Phyllobacterium zundukense: one gene and its partner. The main gene of each other region encodes a partner of the protein of the gene in region 2 in a complex. Links are inferred from orthologs where the notes say so. Each region holds a gene or a part of one and is shown on either strand. Other genes may lie near its edges.

Evidence for each region.
Region 1: the proteins of BLM14_RS11520 (region 2) and dnaG are in contact, whole or in part, in a crystal structure (PDB 2R6A), measured with the Geobacillus stearothermophilus proteins. The link is inferred for Phyllobacterium zundukense from one-to-one orthologs. Residues at the interface, in WP_033016901.1 of Geobacillus stearothermophilus: Ser13, Glu15, Ala16, Gln18, Glu91, Leu92, Asp94, Ala95, Val96, Pro97, Thr98, Ala99, Ala100, Asn101, Tyr104, Tyr105, Ile108; in WP_049624496.1 of Geobacillus stearothermophilus: Lys456, Leu457, Leu458, Pro459, Ala460, Asn463, Ala464, Leu467, Leu535, Leu536, Ile537, Ala538, Gln544, Glu545, Asp548, Tyr549, His552.

Annotation. Positions count from the first base shown.
Region 1 is NZ_CP017940.1:895,104-903,710, reverse strand. Bases 1-2,962 are described here. They hold dnaG (DNA primase), read right to left. Parts: upstream 2,485-2,962; coding sequence 517-2,484; downstream 1-516. Other genes in these bases: BLM14_RS04385 (Na/Pi cotransporter family protein), read left to right, coding at 2,854-2,962; rpoD (RNA polymerase sigma factor RpoD), read right to left, coding at 1-224. In the rest of the region: more of BLM14_RS04385, read left to right, coding at 2,963-4,524; BLM14_RS30865 (hypothetical protein), read right to left, coding at 4,621-4,785; BLM14_RS04380 (GNAT family N-acetyltransferase), read left to right, coding at 4,913-5,380; BLM14_RS04375 (DUF1003 domain-containing protein), read left to right, coding at 5,398-5,931; BLM14_RS04370 (B12-binding domain-containing radical SAM protein), read right to left, coding at 6,212-7,993; BLM14_RS04365 (TetR/AcrR family transcriptional regulator), read right to left, coding at 8,163-8,607. UniProt on the Escherichia coli protein: RNA polymerase that catalyzes the synthesis of short RNA molecules used as primers for DNA polymerase during DNA replication.
Region 2 is NZ_CP017940.1:2,282,599-2,291,223, reverse strand. The notes cover bases 2,624-5,603. They hold BLM14_RS11520 (replicative DNA helicase), read right to left. Parts: upstream 4,871-5,603; coding sequence 3,377-4,870; downstream 2,624-3,376. Other genes in these bases: BLM14_RS11515 (SAM-dependent methyltransferase), read right to left, coding at 5,181-5,603; alr (alanine racemase), read right to left, coding at 2,624-3,372. In the rest of the region: purF (amidophosphoribosyltransferase), read right to left, coding at 1-44; BLM14_RS11535 (CvpA family protein), read right to left, coding at 163-762; DNA repair protein RadA, read right to left, coding at 803-2,203; more of alr, read right to left, coding at 2,203-2,623; more of BLM14_RS11515, read right to left, coding at 5,604-6,461; rplI (50S ribosomal protein L9), read right to left, coding at 6,653-7,222; BLM14_RS11505 (DUF2232 domain-containing protein), read right to left, coding at 7,250-8,221; rpsR (30S ribosomal protein S18), read right to left, coding at 8,370-8,618; rpsF (30S ribosomal protein S6), read right to left, coding at 8,618-8,625. UniProt on the Escherichia coli protein: The main replicative DNA helicase, it participates in initiation and elongation during chromosome replication. Travels ahead of the DNA replisome, separating dsDNA into templates for DNA synthesis.

The DNA of each region.
Region 1 (8,607 bases), 1.4 Mb from region 2 along the record:
ATGCCCATGTCACTGAGCATGGCCATGGTATCTTCGATCTGCTCGGAAGTGACCTCTTCCGACGGAAGAACTGCATTGAGTTCATCCATCGTGACATAGCCGCGCTTTTTCGCGAGCTTGATCATCTTCTTGACAGCGTCATCGGAAAGGTCGAGAAGCGGACCGTCTGGCGCGCCTTCGCGCTCGACTTCTACTTCTTCGTTTTCCTTTGCCTTTGTTGCCATATTCTATATCTCCAAGCGACGTTCGCTTTGTTCATGCATGGAAACAACGAGTGCGGCGCCGCACCGGTTCCCCTACACCATAAAGGTAATAAATGATCGACTAGCCGAAATCCCGTTAATAGCGGATTAACCTTGTTATCCCGGTGGCGAGCACGCTACTTATCTGCTGAATTTGCCGGCTTTTCTGCTAGACCTGCAAATATCTTCAATTCCGCGCAATCTGATTCCGTCATTATTGACCCACGTCAACCCCGACTCAACTGATTCGTGGTAAAAAAGCGAATCAATTCGGTCAAAAACCCTTACCCGACCGTCCCGAAGGTATTCCGAACCCTTCGATCAGCGCTTCTGTTGCCTGCGCGTTGCGAATATCGTTCTGAATATCGAGCAGCCGGTTGAGGTTTTCGTCGGTGGCTTCCGTGGCCAAGGCGGTTTCAGCGACTTTCAGCTCTTTATGTAGTGTACTTGCGCGCTGATGCAAGTGAACCGCCTGCCTTAACGCCTCCAAAGCGTCCTCTTCCGCTGCTTCCGCTGTCGCTGTCCACATGCGGGCACGCCGTGTCAGCGCTTCGAGCGCTTCGATCAGCGCACCGTGGCTGGTTTCCACCATCGCCTTGCGCATCTCGGCGCCATTCGCGACATGATGTTCCGCCATGGCATTGAGCATGGCCGCATGAAAGCGCTTCAGGTCAGGATGGCTGAATTCAAGCCGGACAACCGTTTCGAAATCTTCCTCGATCAGACGCGGATGATTGAACAAGGTCATCAGGATAGCGGTCTCGCGGAGCGGCGGCGCTGCCGATGTCGTCTTCACCAGAACCGAACGCGCCAGGCTGTCCGAAACGGCAAGGCGGCCGGCTGCTGCGCCCCTACCCCGCTGCCCATAGCCGTTCTGCTCGCCAAAGCCGTTCTGGTTGCTGCCGCGCTGACCATTGTTGCGCCGGTCATTGCCACGCTGGCCGGAGTTGAAGAACTGCTGGATGCGGTCGCGGACATCCTGCGCATAGTGACGGCGCACATTCTCGTCACCGATCAGCGCCGTCATCTGCTTGAGCCGCGCTTCGAGTTCCGCACGCCGCTCGGGCGTATCGAAGACGCCGCCGCTCGTCTCGCGTGCCCAGAGCATGTCGGCCAGGGGTCGCGCGTCGTCGAGCACTGCCTGAAAGGCCTGCGGTCCGGAGGACTTTACCAGATCATCGGGATCCTTGCCCTCCGGCAGCACCGCAAACCGCAGCGAGCGCCCAGGCTTCAATGCCGGCAATGCCAGATCGATCGCACGATGCGCCGCCTTGATGCCGGCATTGTCGCCGTCGAAACACAGCACAGGCTCCGGTGACATGCGCCAGAGCAGATCGAGCTGATCTTCCGTCAGCGCGGTGCCCAGCGGCGCGACTGCTTGCGCGAAGCCAGCCTGTGCCAGGGCAATGACATCCATATAACCTTCGACGGCAATCACTGCCTTTGCCGGCTGCCCGCCCTGCGGCTGGGCCGCTTTCCTGGCGCGCAAAGCATTGAAGAGGATCTTGCCCTTGTGAAAAAGCTCCGTCTCGTTGGAATTCATGTATTTTGCAATGGCATTGGGCGCGAGCGCCCGGCCGCCAAAGGCAATGATTCGGCCGCGCAAGTCCTCGATCGGGAACATGATACGGTCGCGGAAACGGTCAAAGGAAACCGGCTTGTCGTCGCCATAGACCACAAGCCCGCAGGCTTCGATCTGTTCCTTGGTGGCACCTTTCAATGCCAGATGTTCTTTCAGCGCATTGCGGCTCTCGGGAGCATAACCCAGACGGTATGAATGCTGTGTCGCGGCAGTAAGGCCCCGATCACGCAGATAGGCACGCGCCTTCGCACCGCCCGCGGCCTGCAACTGCTCCTCGAAGAACTTGGTCGCCATTTCCATGACGTCGTAGAGGGTGGCGCGTTTTGCTTCGCGTATTTCCATTTCGGCATCGCGCGCCGGCATGGGCACGCCCGCCATATCGGCGACACGCTGCACCGCCTCGGGGAAGCTCAGCCCTTCGAGTTCCGTCAGGAAGCGGAAATGGTCGCCAGTGACACCGCAACCGAAGCAATGATAACGGCCCTTGCGGTCCTCGCAGTGAAAACTAGGCGATTTCTCGCCATGAAACGGGCAGCAGGCCCAGAAGTCTCCCTTGGGCGCGTTTGTCTTTTTCCGGTCGAACGAAACACGCGTCCCGATCACGCTGGAGATCGGTACACGCTCCCTGATCTCATCGAGAAAGGACGGAGGAAATCGCATGCTGCTCTTCGTTCGTTAAATTTGACGGTTCTGAAAGCCGGTTTTTGACAGCTTGGAGCCCTGTCACTCAAGCCGGGAACATACTGCATCAAATAAGATCGGGACGGAAGGGCTGCAACCCCGTCATCCCCTGCTCATCGCGTTGATACTGTCGCATGGGCATGGTGTTTTTTTACAAAGCCGGCAAATGATAAAATTGTCCACAAAAAACTGTCATAGAACTGTTACATTATGCCAAAAGCGACACATTTCTTCTTAGCCGGAACATATTTTTTTCGCTTTCTGAACGATATGTTATCTTAAGAAAGTGCGACTAGAATCGTCTGGTTGCTTTACCGTGTTCTTTAACTCACCAGGATTTGTCATCAAGTGAACGGTTCCGCAATTTTGTTGCATTTGGCAGGCGCAGTAGCGCTTCTGCTGTGGGCAACGCGCATGGTGCGAACCGGCGTTGAGCGCGCCTATGGCGAACGTATGCGCCAGAGTCTGCGCGGCGTTCTGCACAATCCGGTTCTCGCCGTCCTGTGGGGTTTGATGCTTTCCATCGCCCTGCAAAGCTCGACTGCCGTCAGCCTTCTCGTCGGTTCTTTTGTCGGATCGGGCATTGTCAGTGGTATTGCCGGACTCATGGCAGTGCGCGGCGCAGAAGTTGGATCGGCACTTGTCGTCAAGATCCTGAGCTTCGATCTCACATTGCTTGTGCCTCTCTGCCTTGTTGCCGGCACGGTAATTTTCATGTCGACTGAGCGCAGCAACTGGCGCCAGATGGGCCGTATCCTCGTTGGCATCGGCCTTCTGATCCTCTCGCTCGAAATGACCGGTCAGGCAACCGAACCGCTGCGCAACAGCGAATTGCTGCCAGTGATCGTCGGTTATCTCAACACCGACCCGGTCACCGCTTTTCTCATCGCGGCCGTGATGACCTGGCTGTTCCATTCCAGCATCGCCGCGGTGCTGCTTCTGGTCACCTTTGCTTCGCGTGGCCTCATCCAGCCGGAGCTCGGCATCGTGATGATCTTCGGCGTCAATCTCGGCTCCTCCTTCATTGCGCCGCTTCTGACCCGCAATGCCGCCCCGCAAACGCGCATCGTACCGATGGGCAATCTCCTGATGCGTGGTGCAGGCTCAGTGGTGATCCTCATCCTGTACCTGACGTTCAAGCCATCGATAGCCTTCCTCGGTTCCGCGCCCGCCGACCAGGTGATCAATGGACATATCCTGTTCAACATCATCATCCTGCTTGCCGGCGTTCCGCTCTCCGGTCTGGTCCTCAAGGTTACCAAGGCCGTCGTTTCACTCAATGTGCCAATCGAACAGCCGCAATCCCTGGATCGTGAAGAACTCAGCGCTTTGGATGAGAGTGTTCTGGATACTCCAAGCCTGGCGCTTGCCAATGCGACGCGCGAGACCGTGAGTGTCTGCGAAACAGTCGAGATCATGCTAAGGCGGATTATCGATCTCTACGAGAACCCGGAGCAGGATCGTATCGACGAATTGTCGGCTCTGGATGACAAGGTTGACCGCAAGCACGCAGCCATCAAACTTTACCTTGCCAAGCTGACGACCAAATCACTCAACGACTTTGAAGTCGCTCGCGCCAGGGAATTGCTTGGCGCCTGTGTCAAGCTGGAACAGGTCGGCGACATCATCGTGCGCAACATGCTGGCACTCGTCCAAAAGAAGATGGACCGTAAGCTCAAATTCACCGATGAGGGCTGGCTTGAACTCAGCAATTTCCACGCGAAGGTCCTGACCAATGCCCGCATGGCCTTCAATGTGCTTGTTTCACGCGATCGCGAAACAGCGCATCAGCTTGTCCTCGAGAAAGATCATTTGCGGGATATGGAAAAGCAAAGCAGCGAGCGGCATTTCGGCCGCCTGCGGGAAGGCACGACCCGCAGCCTGGAAACAAGTTCGATCCATCTCGACACGATCCGGGATCTGAAGCAGATCAATTCGCTGCTCGCCGCCATGGCTTATCCCGTGCTCGAAGAACAGGGTCTTCTGAACACCACGCGTTTACGTGCATTGCACAGCTGACCGTTTTGGGATTTTCGCGACGCAAGACACAAGCTTAACGGCGCAGCAGGGCACCGCACATCAACTTGTCTGCTTGCATCGGCAGCAGGCAACTATTCAATAATCGCGATGAATGTGGGTATTTGATCCGATAAACGCTCCCATGGCCGAGCCAATCAGCAACCCCAGGAGTATATTTCCCATCATCGCGCTACCGATCCCCGCACCGACGGACAATCCGGCCAGTATTCCAATAATGGTAGACCAACGTTGTTCTTTCATTTTTCGCCTCCATTCTTATCAACAATAAACGAGAAAATGCCCATCAAGTTCCATGCCCCGGTACCATGCCACTTATATTTGCTCTACCGGTGTTCAGCTCGTGCAACCAAAACAGGAATCCAGTCCGATGATCTCGTTCAGACCGATGCGTGCCGACGAATACTCCGCCTATCTGGATTATTTCATCCCTGACTATGCGTCCGAGATTGCAGCCAATTATGGCCTTTCAGACGCCGAAGCCCGCGCGCGGGCGATAAGCGAAACAGACGAGGATCTGCCGCAGGGCGTGGCAACAGCGGGACACGTGCTGCTTTGCATCATCTCAGGCGGTGATACGTTGGTCGGCTACCTCTGGTACCGGCCCGATCTGGCGGCACGCTCTGCACATATCAGTGATTTTCACATCTTTGCCGGGCAACAAGGAAAAGGCTACGGCAAACAGGCCTTGGTGCTCCTGGAGGCCGAGCTTGCCGGCAGCGGTTTCACCCAGATCAGGTTGCGCGTGGCCGGTAACAACAATCGGGCCAAACACGTTTATGATGTTTCGGGATTCCGCGTTACCGGCATTAATATGAGCAAATCAATCGGACAATAGCGACAGGAAACAGGTCCATGCCAAATGTCGAGGAAGTAAAAAAGGGCTTGTGGGATGCCGAACGCAAGCTGCTGCACCATCTGCGGGAAGTTCGTCGGCAGGAACGCCACAAGAAGCCCGCCGATCGCGAACAACTGACGCCGGGGCAGAGAATTGCAGATCGGGTTGCCGCGACAATGGGATCGTGGTCCTTCATCATTATCCAGACGACGATTTTGTTCGTCTGGATCGTGCTGAACGTCACTGCCTATGTGCGGGAATGGGACCCCTACCCCTTCATTCTCCTCAATCTTGCCCTGTCATTCCAGGCCGCCTATGCCGCTCCATTCATCATGATGAGCCAGAACCGCCAGCAAGACATTGATCGCAAGGAGGCTGAGAACGACTACCGCATCAATATCAAGGCGGAGCTGGAGATTGAACTTCTGCATGAGAAGATCGAGCTTCTGCACCATAAGTTCGATCAGCTTCGCGAGAAGGAAGTCGAATCGCTTGCTGAGACTGTCCAGGAACTGGCTGACACGAAACGGCCGCCTGAAAAGCCCGACTGAATCTCCTGAAACGAAAAAGGACCGCTGCGGGAGGAGGTGCAGCGGTCCTGATTGCAAATGTACCGCGGGAGGAGGTGCAGTACATTCCAGGTTGGGGTTTCTGGGAGGAGAAGAACCCAACGACCTCAGAATAGCCCAGCACAAAAATATGGCAACTTGCAAAAATGCATAATAGCTATGCAAATTGTCGCATTGACCGTTGCGATGCTGGTATGGAGCCGATTCCCTCATGGCACGCATCGGAGCAATTTCGCCGGACAAGGCCGATAATAGCCCGTTGTCAGAAGGCTCGACCGGGATGTGTCAGCCGAGCGATCTTTTTCATATGGTTCACCGCCGCGCTGCCGCCGGTCGTCTTGGTGAAAAGGTCGAGTTTCTCATCGCCGTCGGCGCCGACAGGCATCAAGGCCTGATCCATATACTTCCTTGATGCCGGGTTCCGCGCAATCACCAGGGCCGCCGTGGCCAGCCGGGCAATCGAGCCTGCGAGGACGGCGTGCTTGCTGAGGGTTTCCCAGACAAAACGAGGCCAGAAGAAAAAGGGATTTTCTCTTGGCAGCTCGGGGCGCCGTTCCGACGGACGCTTCATGCGCAGGATACCGCTCTGCAATGGATGCACGTGTTCGAGGTGGACCATTGTCGCGAAGGCCACGAGCACCTTGACGAGACTGCCTATCGGAACGCCCGTTGCAATCGCCCGGCACAACAGTGTCTTCATGTGTTTCGGCGTGTAGTAGAGCGACCATGCTTCGCGATAGATGGCCTCCCACTCGCGCTTGCTCATCTTCGGGTGGGCCGTGCAGACATGCTCCACGTCGTAGATATTCAGATCAGCGTCCATCTCGACACCGTTTTTCCAGAGCGTCTGATGGTCCTCGGAACCCGGCAGCGGCGTCAGGCAGAAGAACTCGATAATATCGAGCGGAAGCTCCTCCTGAATGATCGCGATATCGCGCCTGATTGTTTCCGGCGTGTCCGCGGGAAAGCCGAGGATGTAGCCGGCCAGCGTCATGATCCCCTGCCCCTTCCACGCCAGCAGCATCTTGCGGTACTCGGTGATCTTGTTCTGGCCCTTCTTGGCTGCAGCGAGATTATCTGGATTGACGTTCTCCAGCCCGATGAAAACGCGCGTGACACCGGCCCGCTTCGCCTTTTCCACGAAGTTGTCGATCCTGTGGCACAGCGTATCGACCTGGATCATCAGGCCAAGCGGGATTCCATCCCGCTCCTTCAGCGCGATAAGGCGATCGAAGATCGCTTCCCATTCCTTGTTTCGCGCGAAATTGTCGTCGGTTATGAAGAACTTGTGGACGCCATGCGCCCAATTCAGGCGGACCAGTTTTTCCACGTCATCGGCGGAACGAAAACGCGATTTGCGTCCCTGCACATTGATGATGGTGCAAAACGAGCATTGATAGGGGCAGCCGCGTCCGGCATCGAAGCTCGCGCTAAGACCCAGCGTGTGCTCGACATAGCGCTTCGGCAAGAATGGAACGGGCGCGCCTTCAATACTCGGCAGATCATTCATGAAGTTGTACAGCGGCTGCAGCTGGCCCGACGCCGCGTCGCGCAACACGGTCTCCAGCCGGCCTTCGGCCTCACCGGCAAACATCGAAATGCCCATCTCGCGACATGCATCGAGGTCGACGGCATGCCCGTCAAGCATGGCCAAACAGCCCGAGACATGAAAGCCGCCCATGGCGACGGGCAGCCCGGCATCGCGGAACGGCCGGGCGATGTCGAGGGCACGCGGATACTGGTTGGACTGGACACCGACCAGGGCGACCATTCCGAAATTGTTGTGACGCCGCAGTTTGGCAAGAAGCGCGGGAAAGTTCACGTGCGTATTGGTCTCGTCAATCACCGTGATATCGACGGCGGTATTGGGTCCGAGCACTTCGCGATCCGCACAGTCAACGGCAATGCCGTAGAGAGCGGCGAGCGAATTTGAGGGAATCATGGCTCGCCACCAACGGATCACATATCCATCGTCGTCGTAATGCGACGGTTTGATCAGAATCAGCTGGAAGCGTCGATCTTCAGCCTCTGAAAAATGTGACAAATCAATCTTTCGGGTTGGAGGCAATTAACCCCAACGTAGCAGAGTTACACCCCCGCACCAAACCCGGATCGTTCCATACGCTTTTAAGGATGCACCAATGCGTGAGCAGCGTTGTCACCCCTCGCATCTCCCTCTCCGCATACCGCGTCGGCGAACAAAGACTGCATCGTTAATCCGGTAGGAGACCAACTACGCGATAACTAGCGATCAACTTGTCGTATAGGGAAATATCCGAACGGCTCCTTGCCATGAGCTGAGCGCCCGCGATGGCGGCATAGATTGCGCGAGCCCGCGCTTCGCTTTCCTCGGAACTGACAACGCCCGCCGCAGAAAGCACCTTGCTCAGCCACGCGACATTGACGTCGGCAAAATTTTGGACCTCTTTTTTCACTGGCTCCGGTAGGTCGTCATACTCGGCAGCCATGAAGCTGCAGAGGCAAATCCGGTTATCATTCTCCAAAGCCCATCGAAACGTCTCGGGATATTGGCGAAGGCAACGGGCTGGATCGGAAGTTTCCGTCAACAGCGCCTCCAGATAAGCCGCTGAATCCTCCCAATAGCGCTTGGCTACCGCAGCCGCGAGATCCGCCTTGCTTGGGAAGTGATGGTAGATG
Region 2 (8,625 bases):
AACACACCGCATTCTTCATGCAGTGTGTCGTCATCCAGGGACATCAATTGATTATCGTCACGAGAAATGTCGGTCATTACCGCCAGCCTTTCGCCGCAGATTCAATTGTGCCTATGTTGCATTATGCCACACTATATGGGGCATTACCAAGCAAACGCCAAGTTACTGGTTTGTCGCACCTTCCGGTGGGATATCTTCCTTCGGTTCCGGTGCAGCCGTTCCATCGGGGGCAGCATCCGGAGCCGGAGTTGTGCCGGGTTTCAGCCGGTTGAGAATGGTCGATTCCGGATCTTCGGGCAATAGCCCGATCAATTTTGCCCCCAGCGAGTCGATCATCGGCTTGGACTTCGCCTGGGCGATCCATTCCGGCTGGCGGTCCGTGACCAGCCAATTGAAGAACAGCATGGCGACAACCACAAGCAGAACACCGCGTGCTGCACCAAAAAGGAAACCGAGTGTGCGATCCAGCGCACCGATACGGCTGTCGATGATGAAATCAGCAATCTTCATGGTGATGATGGACACAACAATCAGCGTAACGACGAAGACCAGACCCGCCGCGGCAATCTGCGCGATCGTGTCGTTGCTGATATACGGCGTGAGGAAGGGTACGACTGGTTTGTAGAAGAGGTAGGCAGCGGCTGCCGCAGCTGCCCAGGACACAACCGAAAGCACTTCACGGGAGAAGCCGCGTACCATGGCGAGGACCGCCGAAACGAGGGTGATGCCCAATAGAATTCCGTCAAGCAACGTAATCGGCATTTATTTTCATCCCCATATTCTGACCAACAGGCCAATCTGGTCAGTCTTCGCGTTGTCTCTTCCCGGGTCCTGACGCCGCGATCCGGGCCACTAGGTCCGGCAGCGAAGCCGTCTCGGTCAGACGAGCATTGCCGTTCTTTGCCACGTCGTTGCTTCCCTTGGGAAGAACAGCCTGCTTGAACCCAAGCTTATCTGCTTCCTTCAGTCTCTGCACCGCGTGCGCCACCGGGCGAACCGCGCCAGACAAACTGACTTCGCCGAAATAGACGCAATCTGCGGGAAGGGCAATACCGGCAATGGAGGAAACCAGTGCAGATGCAACCGCAAGGTCAGCGGCGGGCTCCGTTATGCGATATCCGCCCGCCACATTCAGGTAAACATCATGTTGACCAAAGCGCACGCCGCAATGCGCTTCGAGCACGGCGAGAATCATCGACAACCGGTTGCCGTCCCATCCTACAACGGCGCGGCGGGGTGTGCCGAGGGTCGATGGCGCGACCAGTGCCTGGATTTCGACGAGAATTGGTCGCGTCCCCTCCATACCGGCAAAAACCGCAGCTCCCGGCGACTTTTCATTGCGTTCGCCGAGAAAAAGCTCGGACGGATTGGCAACTTCGCGCAATCCCCGATCCGACATTTCGAACACGCCGATCTCGTCCGTTGGTCCGAAACGGTTTTTGACCGTGCGCAGAATGCGGTAATGGTGGCCGCCTTCGCCCTCGAAATACAAGACTGCATCGACCATGTGCTCGACGACGCGCGGGCCGGCGATCTGACCTTCCTTGGTCACATGGCCGACGAGAACGACAGCGGCGCCAGTCTGCTTGGCATAGCGGATCATCGCTTGCGCGCCGGCGCGCACCTGCGTCACCGTGCCGGGAGCCGAATCGGCCGCATCGGTCCACAGCGTCTGAATCGAATCGATGATGATCAAATCCGGCCGTTTCGAATCGGAGATTGTCGCCAGGATGTCTTCGACATTGGTTTCAGCCGCGAGCAGCACATCCGTATCCGCCGCATGCAGCCGCTGGGCCCGCAGCCTGATCTGCGCCACCGCCTCTTCGCCGGAAACATAGACAACACGGTGGCCCTGGCGCGCCAGCGCAGCCGCGGCCTGGGTAAGCAGCGTGGATTTGCCAATACCTGGGTCGCCACCGACAAGAATCGCCGAACCGCGAACGAACCCGCCGCCGGTAACGCGGTCGAGTTCGCCGATCCCCGATTTGATCCGCGGCGCATCCTCAATTTCACCGGAAAGCGAGGTGAGCGCGACTGCGCGGCCCTTGCGGCCCGACAATTTGCCCGGCCCGCTGCCGATACCTCCGGATGTGCCCTCCTCGACGAGTGTGTTCCACTCGCCGCATTCGTCGCACTTGCCCGCCCAGCGTGTGTGCACGGCGCCGCAATTCTGGCAGATGAATTGGATTCTCGGCTTGGCCATCAGTCAGCTGTTTTCGTATGGAGGTAGCGGCGGTGATACCGGTTTCCAAGGCTGGTGAGCAATTCGTAACCTATCGTCCCCGCGGAACGAGCAGCATCGTCAAGGGCGATGTTCGGACCGAAGAGCTCAATGTAATCCCCGGGCTTCACCGCACGTTCTGCAAGGTTGGTAATGTCGAACGAGGTGAGATCCATTGTGACCCGGCCGATGATCGGCACTTTCTTGCCTGCCACAAAGCCTTCGCCGCCGCCCGGAACCGCATTGCGCAGGGGAACTCCGCTGCCGGAGGACGAACGAAGATAGCCGTCCGCATAGCCGACCGAGCAGATCGCGATGCGCGTATCGCGTTTGAGCGTCGTTGTAGCACCATAGCCTACGGTTTCGCCCATCAATCCGGTGCGGATTTGAACGATGCGCGCTTCGAGCGTCACGACGGCGCGCATCGGATTGGCAGCGTCTGAGAGCGGCTCGCCGCCATACATGGCAACACCGGGACGGCTGAGATCAAATTCGCCCTTCTCCGTATGAAAAATGCCGGGCGAATTGGCGATGCTTGATTCAATTCCTGCAAAAGCGGTGCGAAGCTTTTGAAATGATTCAAATTGCTGTTGGTTCAGCGCATGAGCCGGATTATCGCCTGTCGCAAGATGCGTGATCAGAAGAACCGGCTTTTGGTTTCGCCCGTCGTCGGCAAAAGTCAGAGCTTCTTCGACGCTGAGGCCGAGACGGTTCATGCCAGTGTCGACATGCAGCACGTAAGGCAGTTTCTCCTTGCGGCTCTTATTCAGCTTCTTCCAGAGAGCGAGTTCATGCAACGAGCCCAGAACCGGGATCAGGTCGGACTCTTCGTAGATTGGAAATGCTTCGGCAAAGAAGCCATTGAGGACGAATACCCGGGCATCTGGCGCAACGGCCTTGACGCGCAGACCCTCCTCAGCCAGCGCGACAAAGAACGTGCGGCATCCTGCCTGCCACAACACCGGCACGACGTGCACGATGCCAAGCCCGTAGGCGTCGGCCTTGACCACGGCGGCTGTGTTCGATGGCTTGGATTTTTCCGCGAGGAAACGCCAGTTCGCGACGAGCGCGTCGAGATCGATCGTGAGCCGCCCGCCCGCAAGCCGGGGATCGGCGCCGGCAGTAGTGATGTGAGGTTTCCTGGCAGTCAAATGATCACTCAAACCGTTCTGGCAGATGCGAGTCTTCGGCCAGGTCGGTAAAGCGCGTATATTCCGCCTGGAACGCAAGCCTCACGGTGCCCGTCGGGCCGTGACGCTGCTTGGCAACGATGACCTCCGCCTTGCCCGTGGCTTCGTTGAGGTCGGCCTGCCATTTGAAATGCTCTTCCGTGCCGGCCTTCGGTTCCTTGTTCTTGATGTAATACTCATCGCGATAGACGAAAAGCACCACGTCGGCGTCCTGCTCGATCGAACCCGATTCACGCAAGTCGGACAGCTGCGGATGCTTGTCCTCGCGGCTTTCAACCTGACGGGAAAGCTGGGAAAGCGCGATAATCGGCGTGTTCAGTTCCTTGCCGAGCGCTTTCAGGCCAGTCGTGATTTCTGTGATTTCCTGCACGCGGTTTTCCGAGGCGCGCTTGGAGGACCCCTGCATCAGCTGGATATAGTCGATGACCAGGACATCGAGGCCGCGCTGGCGCTTCAGGCGGCGCGCACGCGCCGCAAGCTGGGCGATGGAGATACCACCGGTCTGGTCGATGTAGAGGGGCACTTTCTGCATGTGCTGCGAGCAGGCCACCAGCTTCTCGAAATCGGCTTCGCTGATCTCGCCGCGGCGGATTTTCGACGAACTGATTTCCGATTGCTCGGAAATGATACGCGTCGCCAGCTGTTCGGACGACATTTCGAGGGAGAAGAACCCGACAACGCCGCCATTCTTCGCCTTGAAAGTGCCATCCGCCAGCTGTTCGGGCTCGTAGGCTGCAGCGATGTTGAAGGCAATGTTCGTGGCAAGCGAGGTTTTGCCCATGCCGGGGCGCCCGGCCAGAACGATCAAATCCGATGGCTGCAGGCCGCCCATGCGCGCATCGAGCGCGCGTATGCCAGTCGAGATGCCGGACAAATGTCCGTCACGCATGAAGGCGGCATTGGCCATGTCCACGGCGGTCTTGACCGCGTCGGTAAAGCTCTGGAAGCCGCCATCGTAGCGGCCGGTCTCCGCGAGTTCGAACAGCCGCCGTTCTGCATCCTCGATCTGGCCCTGCGGCGCGACATCGACCGGCGCATCATAGGCGATGTTGACCATGTCCTCGCCGATGGTGATCAGCGCACGGCGCGTGGCGAGATCGTAAATTGCCCTGCCGTAATCTTCCGCATTGATGACCGTCACGGCTTCTGCAGCGAGGCGCGCAAGGTATTGCATGACCGTCATTTCGCCAATTTTTGCATCGGCGGGGAGGAAGGTCTTGAGCGTCACCGGATTCGCCATCTTGCCCATGCGAATCATGTCGGAAGCGACTTCGAAAATCTTGCGATGCAGCGGTTCGTTGAAATGGGTTGGCTTCAGGAAGTCGGAAACACGATAGAACGCGTCATTGTTGACGAGGATAGCACCCAGCAAGGCCTGCTCGGCCTCGATGTTGTTCGGGGCTTCCCGATAGAGGGTGTCTCGCGCCTCGTTGATCTTGCGTACCGTAGCTTCAGCCATTTCGCTTTTTCCTGTTCCCCTTCATTATGGCCCATCGCGGAAAATTATAGCGTGGCAGATTTGTCCTTATCACCGCAATTCACACAGATGCGGATAAGAAAACCTGTGGCTTGACTCTGATGGGTGACTATAGCGTGAGTCGTGCTGAAAAAGCGATGTTCTGAGCGGGCGGGTGCGCAGGATTATCCCACTCCTTCTCCGTCATCGTCGGGTCATCCTCGGGTTTAACCCGAGGACGAGGATCACGGAGAAGAGATGCTTAGCAGAACCCGGGGGCGGACGGCTCCACGCCCTGCGAACGACTGGAACGTTACCTCCCGGCGATCGATTCCTTTCGGTTGACCTGGCTGTTGGCCGAGCTGCGTTCGCATTCCAGCCGCTTCAGCCGCTTTTCTTCCTTTTCGATGTAATTGCGCGTCAACGGCACAGCCTCCTGGCGATGCGCCAGCTGGATCTGGAACACCACAAGATTCTGCCAGCGAAATGCGGCCTCGGAGGCTGCGAGATAGAATTCCCACATCCTGCAGAAGCGTTCATCGTAGATCGCCTTGGCCTTTTCGCGGTTGGCCATGAAGCGTTCCCGCCAGATCCGCAACGTATCGGCATAGTGCAGGCGCAGGATTTCGATATCCGTGATCACCAGACCGGCCTTTTCGATATGCGGAATGACCTCTGACAGTGCGGGAATATAGCCGCCCGGGAAGATGTACTTCTGGATAAAGGCATTGGTATAGGATGGGCCGTCCGAGCGGCCGATCGAATGCAGGAGGAAAACGCCATCCTTCTTGAGCAAGCGCGCTGTATGCTGGAAGTATTCCGGGAAATGACCGATACCGACATGTTCGAACATGCCGACGGACACGATGCGGTCAAAACTTTCTTCGAGCGTCCGGTAGTCACGCAAGTCAAACCGGGCCTGCGCCGTCAGGCCTTCCTCGAAGGCACGTTTGTTGGCGATGCCGTGTTGCTCTTGGGATAGCGTCACACCGGTAACATCGGCTTCAAGATGCTTGGCGAGATAAATTCCGAGCCCACCCCAGCCGCAGCCGATATCGAGGGTCTTGTGACCCTTTTCAACCAGCAGCTTGGCTGCGATATGGCGCTTTTTCGCCATCTGCGCCTCTTCCAGCGCTGCGTCCGGCCGCTCGAAATAGGCGCATGAATATTGCATGTCCGTATCGAGGAATAGACGGTAGAGGTCTTCAGACAGATCGTAGTGCCGCTGCACATTGCTGGAGGCACGCGTCAGGGTGTTCATCTGGTGCAGGCGTCGCGTGGCGCGGCGGATGCCTTCGATCGCCAGCATCCAGGGTTCCTTGGCGACGGTCGCACCGGTGTTTTCGAAGATGATTTTCAAGACATCATAGATGTCACCGTCGAGAACATCGATTTCACCGTTCATGTAGGCTTCGGCGAAATGCAGTGACGGATCGAAAGCGATTTTTCGCTCCGCTGCAGCGCTATTGATACGGAAATGTATGGGCTCGCCGGTTCCGTCGCCAAAGGTTCGGGGTTTGCCGGATGAGTCGGTTATAATCAAAGTGCCAGTATGAACCATCCGCGAGAGTGCGGCCTTTAGAATGGCATTCATGAACAATCTCCATCATTGACGACAGAGCTCGGCCATTGAGAGACTCAGGAACGAGTCTACGGTCGGGCATGGGAAGAACAAATAAATCTAATCGTTTTTTTGTTCCTGAAAAGAAAAAAACACCCGGCAGCGATGCCGGGTGTTTCAAAATATTGATGGGATCATTCTTTCGAATGATCTACTGAGTAAAATCAGGCGTTTTCTTCGCCTTCTTCGTCTTCATCGAAGAATTCGTCAGACAGCGGTGCGTCTTCAATGCCATAGATCGCCTCAGCGGAGGTGAGGTCTTCACCCTTTACCTGACGCTCGGCTTCATCGGCCGTACGGGCAATATTGATAGTGACCGTTGCTTCTACTTCAGGATGAAGCGCCAGAACGATGCTGTGCAGGCCGATCGTCTTGATTGGCGTGTTCAGTTCAACCTGGTTGCGATTGATCGAGAAACCTTCAGCCGTGATCAGGTCGGCAATATCGCGCGTCGAAACTGAACCATACAGCTGGCCGGTTTCGCCAGCCGAGCGAACGGCGACGAATGACTTGCCGTCGAGCTTCTCGGCAACCGACTGGGCTTCAGTCTTGCGCTCGAGGTTACGGGCTTCGAGCTGTGCGCGCTGGCCTTCGAACTTCTTCTTGTTGGCTTCGTTGGCACGAAGAGCCTTGCCCTGCGGCAGGAGGAAGTTCCGGGCAAAGCCGTCCTTTACCTTGACGGTTTCGCCCATCTGGCCGAGGCGGCTGATACGTTCGAGAAGAATGACTTCCATTTGAGTTTTCCTTTTAAGTTCTGATGTTCAATTGTCGTTATTGGGTGGTGTTGTATGCGCAGCCTTCGAAACCGGTGCGTTGCGCGACGTGTCGAACAAACCGGCCAGAAGGAAGAGGAAGAGCACGAAGGCAAAGAGCAGAACGGCGAGATATGCAAACCATAGCGCGACCGGGCGCCATGGTGCACCGCGTGTCCTTGCATGCAGCATGGCGAAGCCCGCCATCATGAAGCCGGCGCCAAGCGCACCGGCAATCGCAGTTGCCGCATAGCCGATCCCGCCGGGCAGAAAACAGGCAGCGCAGGCGACGGCAAAGATGATGAGTGCAGGACGCGGCATGCGCAGCGCGCGCGGCCAGTCGTCCTTCGGGCGGCGCAGTTTGCCCGACGCAGCCGTGAGCCGCAGTGCCAGATAGAGATTGGCGACGATGATCATCACCCACACCGCAGGCTGCAGCGCAGGCAGGATCCGTACGACGAAGAGCGCCATGTTCTGTGCGACGTCGGCGTTCCCGGCAAGCTCCGGGTTGCTGGCGGCAAGTTGCTGGCCCAGCGATTTCGCAAGTTCACCGGCAAGGTCGTCGCTGAATCCGATCATGACACCGATGACGATGAAGCTGGCGCCGACGATCAGGGCGAGTCGCAGCAGCGTATCGGCAAGCGGATACCAAACGGTAACGTCCTTTGGACCGCCGATTTCTTCCGCGGGACGCGCCAGGCCGGTGAAATAAGCGGCTGCGGCTGCGGGGAGGGCGGTGATCAGAACGACGATAAGGGCAGCTGTCGGTGCGGCTAGGACGGAAACGGCGACTGCCATCGACAGGGCTGCGATGAAGCCTGCGGCAGTACCCCAACCGAGTGCCGCCACAAAGATCGGCAGCGGAGAAAACAGGAGCAGCGCCATGGCGAGGGTCGACTGCGTGATAACGCCAATCGAGAGCAGCGCGGCCGCGAGGCCCGCCAATACTCCAACGCCAATATCTTTTGCAGTCGGTTTCATTTCGCTCGCTGTCCTGCTTACCGAAGCAGTTAGAGGCGGTTTTTCAACCAGTTCCTCAACTCGGGTTTTCTAGTTCACCAGACCCGCGCCCATCGCGGATGGAGAAAACGAAGGCGGCGGAACGTATTCCGCCGCCTTCGATAGTGTCTTACTTCACAACGTAAGGCAGCAGGCCGAGGAAACGGGCGCGCTTGATCGCCTGGGCGAGTTCGCGCTGCTTCTTCTGGCTGACAGCCGTAATACGGGAAGGAACGATCTTGCCACGCTCGGAAATGTAGCGCGACAGGAGCTTGATGTCCTTGTAGTCGATCTTCGGCGCATTCGCACCCGAGAACGGGCAGGTCTTGCGACGGCGATGGAACGGACGGCGGGTCGGGATCTGATTGATATCAACCATTATTCTG